Regions from separate parts of the Ruegeria sp. YTSB088 genome, predicted to be linked through region 4. Evidence: riboswitches for the same ligand, from Rfam matches in the RefSeq annotation. Region 4 holds a riboswitch; each other region holds the start of a gene.
What was found. A riboswitch is a leader RNA that binds a small molecule or an ion and turns the genes downstream of it on or off. The one in region 4 is predicted to bind cobalamin.
Positions count from the first base shown of each region.

Region 1: another riboswitch for cobalamin. It lies ahead of AC2FFA_RS17120 (DUF1636 family protein); the one in region 4 lies ahead of AC2FFA_RS21625 (DUF4198 domain-containing protein).
Region 2: another riboswitch for cobalamin. It lies ahead of AC2FFA_RS09785 (DUF1636 family protein); the one in region 4 lies ahead of AC2FFA_RS21625 (DUF4198 domain-containing protein).
Region 3: another riboswitch for cobalamin. It lies ahead of AC2FFA_RS21065 (hypothetical protein); the one in region 4 lies ahead of AC2FFA_RS21625 (DUF4198 domain-containing protein).

Region 1 is NZ_JBXWMM010000011.1:65,772-67,969, reverse strand. It holds gene AC2FFA_RS17125 (SLC13 family permease) at 1-850, shown strand, start outside; cobalamin riboswitch at 1,077-1,283, shown strand; gene AC2FFA_RS17120 (DUF1636 family protein) at 1,375-1,749, shown strand; gene cobW (cobalamin biosynthesis protein CobW) at 1,751-2,198, shown strand, end outside.
Region 2 is NZ_JBXWMM010000005.1:96,542-98,739, forward strand. It holds gene AC2FFA_RS09775 (ABC transporter substrate-binding protein) at 1-8, opposite strand, end outside; gene AC2FFA_RS09780 (ABC transporter ATP-binding protein) at 21-797, opposite strand; gene AC2FFA_RS09785 (DUF1636 family protein) at 794-1,150, opposite strand; cobalamin riboswitch at 1,249-1,443, opposite strand; gene AC2FFA_RS09790 (D-lyxose/D-mannose family sugar isomerase) at 1,548-2,198, opposite strand, start outside.
Region 3 is NZ_JBXWMM010000018.1:48,374-50,571, reverse strand. It holds gene AC2FFA_RS21075 (DNA polymerase III subunit gamma/tau) at 1-87, opposite strand, end outside; gene AC2FFA_RS21070 (protein-tyrosine phosphatase family protein) at 259-771, shown strand; gene AC2FFA_RS21065 (hypothetical protein) at 763-1,170, opposite strand; cobalamin riboswitch at 1,262-1,482, opposite strand; gene AC2FFA_RS21060 (alpha/beta hydrolase family protein) at 1,553-2,198, shown strand, end outside.
Region 4 is NZ_JBXWMM010000021.1:13,455-15,652, reverse strand. It holds gene AC2FFA_RS21630 (ROK family transcriptional regulator) at 1-311, shown strand, start outside; cobalamin riboswitch at 438-636, shown strand; gene AC2FFA_RS21625 (DUF4198 domain-containing protein) at 769-1,554, shown strand; gene cbiM (cobalt transporter CbiM) at 1,561-2,172, shown strand; gene AC2FFA_RS21615 (NikL family nickel/cobalt ECF transporter subunit) at 2,169-2,198, shown strand, end outside.

The DNA of each region.
Region 1 (2,198 bases), on a different contig from region 4:
CACGCCAGACAGCAAGCTGATCGGCAAATGCCCCCGCGAGCTTTTGTTCCGCAAGACCTATGGCATGTCGCTGCTGGCCATTCACCGCGGCGAAGAGACGCTGAGCCATGTCGAGACCGAGGATCACGAATCCACTCAGATCGGGCTCGAAAAGTTTCAGGCCGGTGACATGCTCGTGGCGCATACCAGATGGGACAACCTGATGCGGATCAAGCGCGACCCGGACTTCGTCGTTGTGACAACGGACTTTCCCCAGGACGAACTGAGGCCGCAAAAAGTCGGCTGGGCCCTGGCATTTTTCGCCATTTCGCTGTCATTGATCCTGTTCACGGACGTCCGGCTTTCGCTCTGCCTTCTTACCGGAGCGGTAGGCATGATGTTGACCCGTGTGCTCAGCGTGGATGAGGCATACCGGGCGGTCGGGTGGAACACCGTATTCCTGCTCGCCTGCCTCATACCGTTGGGACAAGCCGTACAGAACACAGGCACGGCTGCGTGGATCGCCCAGCAGATCATGATAATTCTGGACGGCTGGCCGCTCTGGTCGCTGCAAACCGGAATCGCCGTTCTGGCGACTGCTTTTTCTCTGGTCATGTCAAATGTCGGGGCCACTGTCCTGCTGGTGCCTTTGGCGGTATCGATTGCGATAGCGGCTGGTGGGAATCCATCGGTTTTTGCACTGACCGTCGCCATTTCCACATCGAACAGCTTCATCATCCCAACCCATCAGGTAAACGCATTGATTATGGGTCCGGCAGGATACAAGGTGATGGATTTCGTGCGTTCCGGCGGGATCATGACTGTGCTGTTTCTGGTCGTCTCTCTGCTCATGATCAACGTCATTTATTAGCGCGAGAGGATCCGGGGTGTTCGGCGGTCTTTTCCCACCATCGTGACAGGTTCTGTCCAGGCACCCGCTCACCACAGTGGACGACCCTAGCAGAGATACCGTTCGTCGCCGGGCTCATCTCAGGCTGAACCCCGCACGACATGCCGCCCATCGACGCCCACAGGTCGCTTTCTACTCCTCCGCATCATTGTTACGCGCGACTCGCTTGACAAGCAGGCCAGCGGTGCCGCATGTCCCTTTCGTTGGTGTCGGTGACAGCCGATGAAAAGGGAATGCGTCAACGGTCATGCCGCCAAACGCAGCCGCCCCCGCGACCGTGAACGGAGAGGATGCCCAATGCCACTGGCCCAAAGGCCGGGAAGGCGGGACATCCGACAGAGGCCCTCCTCTGGCATCCGCAAGCCGGGAGACCTGCCAACAACCGAAGTTGAAACCGGGCGGGGTGTTCCGGTGTCGGGTCCGTGACCAATCGTGGCCCGCATGAAACCCCGTCCCCCGCGAAGAGGATTTGGGGGATGAGAGACATGACCGAGACCACACCAGTCGAGTTGCTGGTCTGTACCACCTGCCGTCGCGGCCTGCCTGTCGAAGATGACGCACAACGCCCGGGCGCTTTGTTGCACAAGGCCCTGGAACAGGCTGACCTGCCCGACGGTGTCACCCTGAAAGCCGTAGAATGCCTGTCAAACTGCGATCAAGGTTGTTCGATCGTATTGCGCGGCGGGCCGGGCCGCTGGACCTTCGTCTATGAAAACCTTAGCGAAACAGATCATGTCGACGTCATTGTCGACGGTGCGACCAAGTATCTGGCCACTGAAGATGGTTTGGTGAAATGGCGCGAACGCCCCGAACATTTCCGAAAAAACTGTGCCTCGCGCATTCCCCCGATTGGAGCCTGACATGTCGAACCTCGAAAAACTCCCCGTTACAGTGATCACCGGCTTTCTGGGCTCGGGCAAGACCACGTTGGTGCGTCACCTGATGCAGAACCCGCAGGGCAAGCGCCTTGCTGTCGTGGTCAACGAGTTCGGCGATGTAGGCGTCGATGGCGACATCCTGAAATCCTGCGCCATTCCCGATTGCCCGGCGGAAAACATCATGGAACTGGCCAATGGCTGCATCTGCTGCACTGTGGCAGATGATTTCATTCCCACCATCGAGGCCCTGATGGCTCTGGAACCGCGCCCGGATCACATCCTGATCGAAACCTCGGGACTGGCGCTTCCCAAACCATTGCTGAAGGCGTTTGACTGGCCCGACATCCGCTCGAAAATCACCGTGGACGGCGTGATCGCCCTGGCCGATGCCGAGGCTGTAGCCGCCGGTCGCTTCGCGCCCAATGTCGAAG
Region 2 (2,198 bases), on a different contig from region 4:
TGCATCATTTTTAACTCCTGTTATGATGACAGTTTTCGTTTTCGGATGTCCAGCGCCGGGATCATGCGGCCTTCGTGCTGAAAGCACAGATAATCCACACCAAATGTGTCACGTACCCGGTCTGTGGTCAGAACTTCGCTGACAGGCCCGAACCCGGTCAGGCGCGTGGCTTTCATCAACGCCACATGGCTGGCGAATTCCGGGATCATGACCAGATCATGGACGATCATGACGACCGTTACCCCCAGGTCAGCGACCAAGGACAGCATGTGCCCCTTGGCATCCGGGTCCAGATGGTTGGTTGGTTCGTCCAGAAACAACAAAGACGGATTCTGGGCCAGTGCGCGAGCAATATGCGCGCGCTGACGTTCACCGCCCGACAGTTGGCTCATCGGTTTGTTTGCGAAATGCGACAGTTCGGTCGTCGTCAGCACCCGTTCAAGGTCAGCTTTATGTTGAGCCGTCGATCGTTCACCCTGAATCGGGATTTGTCCCAGCGCAACATAGTCTTGCAGCCGCATCCGTCCATCGGGCGTTTCCTGCTGTCCGACCACAGCAATGGATCGGGCGCGTTGGCGGGCGGACAGAGTGCGAAGGCTTTTGCCTTGAATCCAAACATCACCCAACGCAATCCGTTCGATCCCGCATAGCAGTTTCAGCAGAGTGGTCTTACCGGCACCGTTCGGTCCGGCAATTGCCAGAATTGATCCTTCTTCCAGACGAAAGGACACGTCCTGCAACAGGATATCACCATTGAGAGCGTAGTATTCCAGATCCTCGGCAACCAGAAAACTCATGACGTCCCTCGGGATGGCAAAGCGGGTATTCGCGACAGGGTCTTTGCAAAGAGGGCAGGAGGACGGTCCGACGCGCTGGTCCAGCCATCGTCGCTGTCGCCGAACTGCGTCGCGAATTCGACCAGGGCAGCCAGGTCGTGTGATGTCTTAATGTCGCCGAACAGGTACTGCGCTTTGCCTGCGGCCTGAAATCCAACGGTCATGGCCCGTTCACAACCTGCCATGCAGGCCACCATTCGGGTTTCAAAACCGTCAGGCAACTGAGCGTCCAGTGCGTCTTGCGCGGCCTCGGCAGGCATCGTCCCCTGACATGTTGAACAGATCAGAACGTAGTGATCAGAATAGCAGGCCATTGCCATCTCCGTCGTTTGCCAGATGCAGACAGAGGGCAAATACCCATATATTACGCAAACGCGCCATCAAGCCTCCTTCGGGGACGCCCCGCCCCGGGTTGGTTTACCATGCGATGGCAGGTCTCCTGACTTGCGGGTCAAGGCTCAGCCCACCTTCCCAACCCTTTCGGATCAGTGGTACAGTGGCGTCGCTCACCGCTTACAGTTGCGGGGGCAGTCACGGACTTGGCGCATCCCTGCGCCGCACCGTATTCCCATTTTCATCCCTTACGGAACCATCCCGATCAGCTAGTCCGGCTACGCAAGACTTGTCAAGCGGCAGACGATGTGGGGTGGTGGAAGGATATGCGATAGTTGAGCCGATTATCCTGTTCACGCCAGCCCGGACCGAACGGTTTCAATAGTCCGATACAAGCAGGAAATCCGGCTCTGCATCTTCTTCGACCTTTGAAAACCGCGGGATTGGCTCTTCAAAGACATTGTCCGTACGGTCGTCATTCACGGTCGAAACCTCGCCAATAAGGCAATCGCCGCGCTCCGCCCAGAAAGCGTGCCAGATGCCGGGCATCAGAGTTACACTTTGCCCCGGCTTCAGCCGCAAGTGCTCTCCGGGTTGCAAGGTTACAGGGCAGGCATCGCTGGGGACCGTCACCGGGTTGTCGCGGTCAACGCCACCGTTTGGATCCGACGCATAGATTTCCAGAACGAGGTCGCCGCCGCCCCGGTTGATGATGTCTTCTGCTTTGACGATATGCCGGTGCATCGGAGAAAGCTGATTGTCTTTCGAGATCAACAGTTTTTCCGCATAGAGCATCCCGCGCCCGGATTTCAGATCCCTCGCCTCACCATTGCGCAGAGTGAACAGAAAAAGTCCAAGTTCGTCGAAACGGCCTTGTGCGTAATCGGTGATGTCCCATCCCAGCCCGCGGTTGCGAATCGTTTCCGCCAGAGGGCTGCGCATTTGCTCTGGCGTCCAATTCGCAAAGGGTGGCAACACGGCACCGAAGGACTGAATAAACGCGTGTGCCTGGGATTTGATACGGTTGAT
Region 3 (2,198 bases), on a different contig from region 4:
GGCATCCTGACCCACCAGATCGGCAAAGGTTTCCGGGCGATATTTGCGGGCGAGAACCTGATAGGCGGGGCTGGAGCTGTCTGTCATGTCTTCTCGTTGGGATTCGGTGCTTCGGCACAGCGTAGTGGCCACCGCTGCCCGCGTCCACAGCGTGGTGTGATGATTTTTGATTTAGAAACGAGTCGCTTTCGCACTAAACTGCGTTAGCAGATTTAATGACTCATTTTTGTAAAGAGTTCTTTGGGGAGGACACGTTTCATGTCGCAGCTGGTGATCTACGCCCTGCAAGTCGGAGGCGGAACGCTTGCACTGACCTCGATGCCCGGACGTGGCGGGGATTATTTCAGCGATCTGGATACGATCGCAGCCTGGCAGCCGGGGCTTGTTGTATCGATGACAACGGATGTCGAGATGCTTCAGGATGGCGCGAAGGATTTCGGCAGCGACATTCAAAGCCGCGCCAGCCGATGGGTTCACCTTCCGATCGAAGATTTCGGAGCGCCGACACAGGCGATTCAGGACGCGTGGCCGTCTGTCAGCGCCGCAGCCCGGCACGCGCTGTCAGGTGGAGGTCGCGTTTTGGTGCACTGCCGTGGGGGCTGTGGCAGGTCAGGTATGGTTGTTCTGCGGCTGATGGTCGAATGCGGCGAACGCGCGGACACAGCGCTGGAACGATTGCGGGCGGTACGTCCTTGCGCTGTCGAAACGGATGCGCAACTGGCCTGGGCCTCTCGGCGTGCCCAGGCACGGGTCAGTCTGGAATCAGATTGACATCTGCGCGGGCGCGCAAACGGGTTTTCGAGGCCGGATCGTGGAAACCTGGATCATCGCGCAGGGTGGGTTTTTCACGACGCCGGATGGCATCGCACTGAACGTGTTTCCGAAGATCAAGTCGGCATAGCCGTTCAGGGGCTCAATTGCGGCTTCGGGCTGCGTCCCGCAAAAGATACGAATGCTGTCTGATCGCGCGCGGAAAATTGCATGGCATCCTTCGGCGCAATGCGACAGCTCACTGCTGCCCTCAACCTCCAAATCGTCACTTGTGGCCAAGGTCGCCTGTGTCACGGCTTCGGATATCGAGCGCGCCAGCCGCGCCAAAGCGGGGCAGGTTTTGCCCGTCCGCTGACATACTGTTGCACTGTATTCATGCGTTTTTGTCTTCCAGATCATCCTGCGCCCTCCGCGCGTGGCGGACAGGATATTTGGGACAGGTGGGACAGCGTGATGCCGTCAAGACCTGCCCGGACACCCCGCCCGAGTTTCGGTTTTGTTTCCGATGGCAGGTCTCCTGACTTGCGGGTCATTGCTTTGCCGACCTTCCCGGCCATTGGGCCAGTGGTGTTTTGGCATCGCTTACCGCTTACAGTTGCGGGGGCAGTCGCGGATTTGGTTGTTGCCTGTATGAACAGACATTACCGCACCGTGTTCCCTTTTCATCCCGACCCCTTGTGGAGGCCGGAAACCATCACACAACCGCTAGCGTTTGAGCACGCACCGAGTCAAGCCGATCTTTTGACCGGACGCTTGGTCATGCTGGATACGATGTTGGTTCATGCATAGTGTCGAGGGTGTTGACGTTCGGAAACCGGATTTACCAAGCGAAAAGCCAGAGATCATGTTGGATACAGAGCAAACGGTATTGACCGAGGAGTTTCGCTTTCCGTCCGGGCAGAAAACGCTGTCCGCCCGATTGTATAGCCCGGTAACTTCGCCCGAAATCGTCTTCGTGCTGAACAGTGCAACGGGTGTGCCGCGTGATTATTACCGTCATTTCGCACGATGGCTTGCCGCTGAGAAGGGCATGGCCTGCCTGACCTATGACTATAGGGATTATGGGTATTCTTTAACGGGCCGCCTGAAAGATTCGCGTGCGACCATGGCGGATTGGGCCTTGATCGACATGCCCGCGGCACGGGCGGAAATGCGTCGGCGATACCCGAATGCGAAACACTGGACCATCGGCCATTCCGTCGGCGCGATGTTGGGGCCAGTACAACCGGATATCGATCTGATTGACCGGATGATCTGTGTGTGTTCGGGGCTTGTGACCCTAAGCGACCATCCGTGGCCCTATCGGGGTTTGGCAGGGTTGTTCTGGTACGGCCATGCCCCGCTTTTGGCCCGAGCACTTGGCTACCTTCCCGGAAAGGCGATAGGGTTTGGCTCGGACCTGCCGGCATCGGTCTATTGGCAGTGGC
Region 4 (2,198 bases):
GGGAATCGACCGAGCATTGGGATGTGCCAAAAGCTCAACTGGAGAACTGGTTGAATAAGACCGCGAGCGGGATTGCATATGCGATTGTATCATCATGCAGTTTAATCGACTTTGAATGCGTAAAGATTGACGGCTGGATGCCGCCGGACATCAAGGCGCATTTGGTTGAATTGGTCGAAAACAAACTGTCCGAGGTTAACCTGACCGGTCTTGAGCGCCCTTTGGTGCTGGCGGGGGCCGTGGGCCCGGATGCGCGCTCGCTGGGCGCAGCAAGCTTGCCGTTGTCGGAAAGGTATCTTTCAGAAGCCTAGAAGTGTATTTCCCCTTCTTCCACTGATGCTTACCAAAGCACGTCAAACCACACCAGACTTCCCAGGCTCATAACTTTTTCGACCGCCATCACAATTGATCGTTGACGGAGACTGGGATTGTCTGGCAAGCCGCTGGACATGTCCGGTTCCGGGGCGCGCTCTGGAATCAATAGGGAATGCGGTGCGGGCTCAGGCCCAATTCCGCAACTGCACCCGCAACTGTAAGCGGCGAGCAGGGCTGAAACGCCACTGGGGTTTTCCCGGGAAGGCCAGTCCGACGCTTTGACCCGCAAGTCAGGATACCTGCCGGGCATGTGCCCCCATAAGGGGCGCTCCTCATCGGCGACGGGATGTGCGTCGGAACAGGATGCCTGAAAGGGCAATTTGGCGTTGGATGTCCCGCAGTCAAAGTGAATTTCGCACCGGGATTGGCGCGACGGGACAAGGACGACTGTTCATGAAAAAGCTGCTCAGTGCAGCCGCTGCAGCGATGGCACTTCCTGCCATGGCAAATGCGCATTTCCTTTTGGAATACACCACCAACACCATGATCGAGAAACCCGGCGATGTGCCGGTCAAGCTGATCTTCTGGCATCCGTTCGAGAACGGTCATGTCATGGATATGGAAAAGCCGCAGGAATTCTATGTGATCCACAACGGCAAAAAAACTGATTTACTTGATACGCTGGAACCTGTCCGCTTCACCGGTGGAGAAAACGAGGGGGCGGCGTTCAAAGGCAGTGTTCCTGTCAAACGTTCGGGCGATTACGTGCTGGTGACGGTTCCTCAACCTTATTATGAGGAAGCCGAAGACATCTATATCCAGCAGTTCACCAAAGCGTTCCTGAACCGCAACGCATTGCCGACCGACTGGATGAACCCTGTGGGTCTGCTGACCGAGATCATACCGCTTAACAAGCCGACCAACATCATCGCGGGTTCGACCTTCACGGGCCGTGTGATGGCTGATGGTCAGCCGGTTGCAGGTGCTGAGATCGAGATCGAGTACATGGCCGCCGAACCTGGCATGGAGAGCTCGGCCGCTTCGACACCGAAGGTGTCACCAATGCCGGGTGGTGCCGTGGTCGCCATATCGGACGACAACGGGTACTTTTCGTTTGGCGTTCCAAAAGCCGGTTACTGGGGTTTCGCAGCACTAGGTTCAGGTCCAGTGACCGAACATGAGGGTAAAGAACTTAGTCAGGATGCGGTCATCTGGATCCGCGCCTGGGATCTGGAGTAAACCCAAATGCACATCGTCGACGGAGCCCTTTCCAACCCGGTCGTGGTCGGCGGTGCCGTCGCCGCTGCGGGTGGGATTGCCATGGGCCTCAGGTCACTGGATCTTGACCGCATCCCCACTGCCGGAGTGTTGTCAGCCAGTTTCTTCGTGGCATCGTTGATCCACGTACCCATTGGTCCGTCATCGGTACATTTGATCCTCAATGGCATGGCTGGACTGCTGCTTGGCTGGGCCGCATTCCCGGCTTTGTTCGTCGGGCTTTTGCTGCAGGCGGTCTTTTTCGGCTTTGGCGGATTGACGGTGTTGGGGATCAACACCGTCAATATCGCTTTGCCCGCGGTGGTGGCCGGATTGTTGTTTGGTCGTCTGATCGCGCGTGGGACGCCTTTGCAGGGTGCGATCTGGGGTGGCTTGGGTGGCGCATTTGCCATTGCGGCGACGACCGGCATGGTCGCGACTTCACTGGCACTGTCGGGGGATGAGTTCCTGCCCGCTGCCAAGCTTGTTTTCTTTGCACATATACCTGTCATGGCCATCGAAGCGATTTTGACCGGGTTCGCCGTTTTGCTGGCGCGCAAAGTCAAGCCCGAGCTGTTTGTCAGAGGAGCGACCACATGAAGCATCTGGTTATCACACTGGCTTTG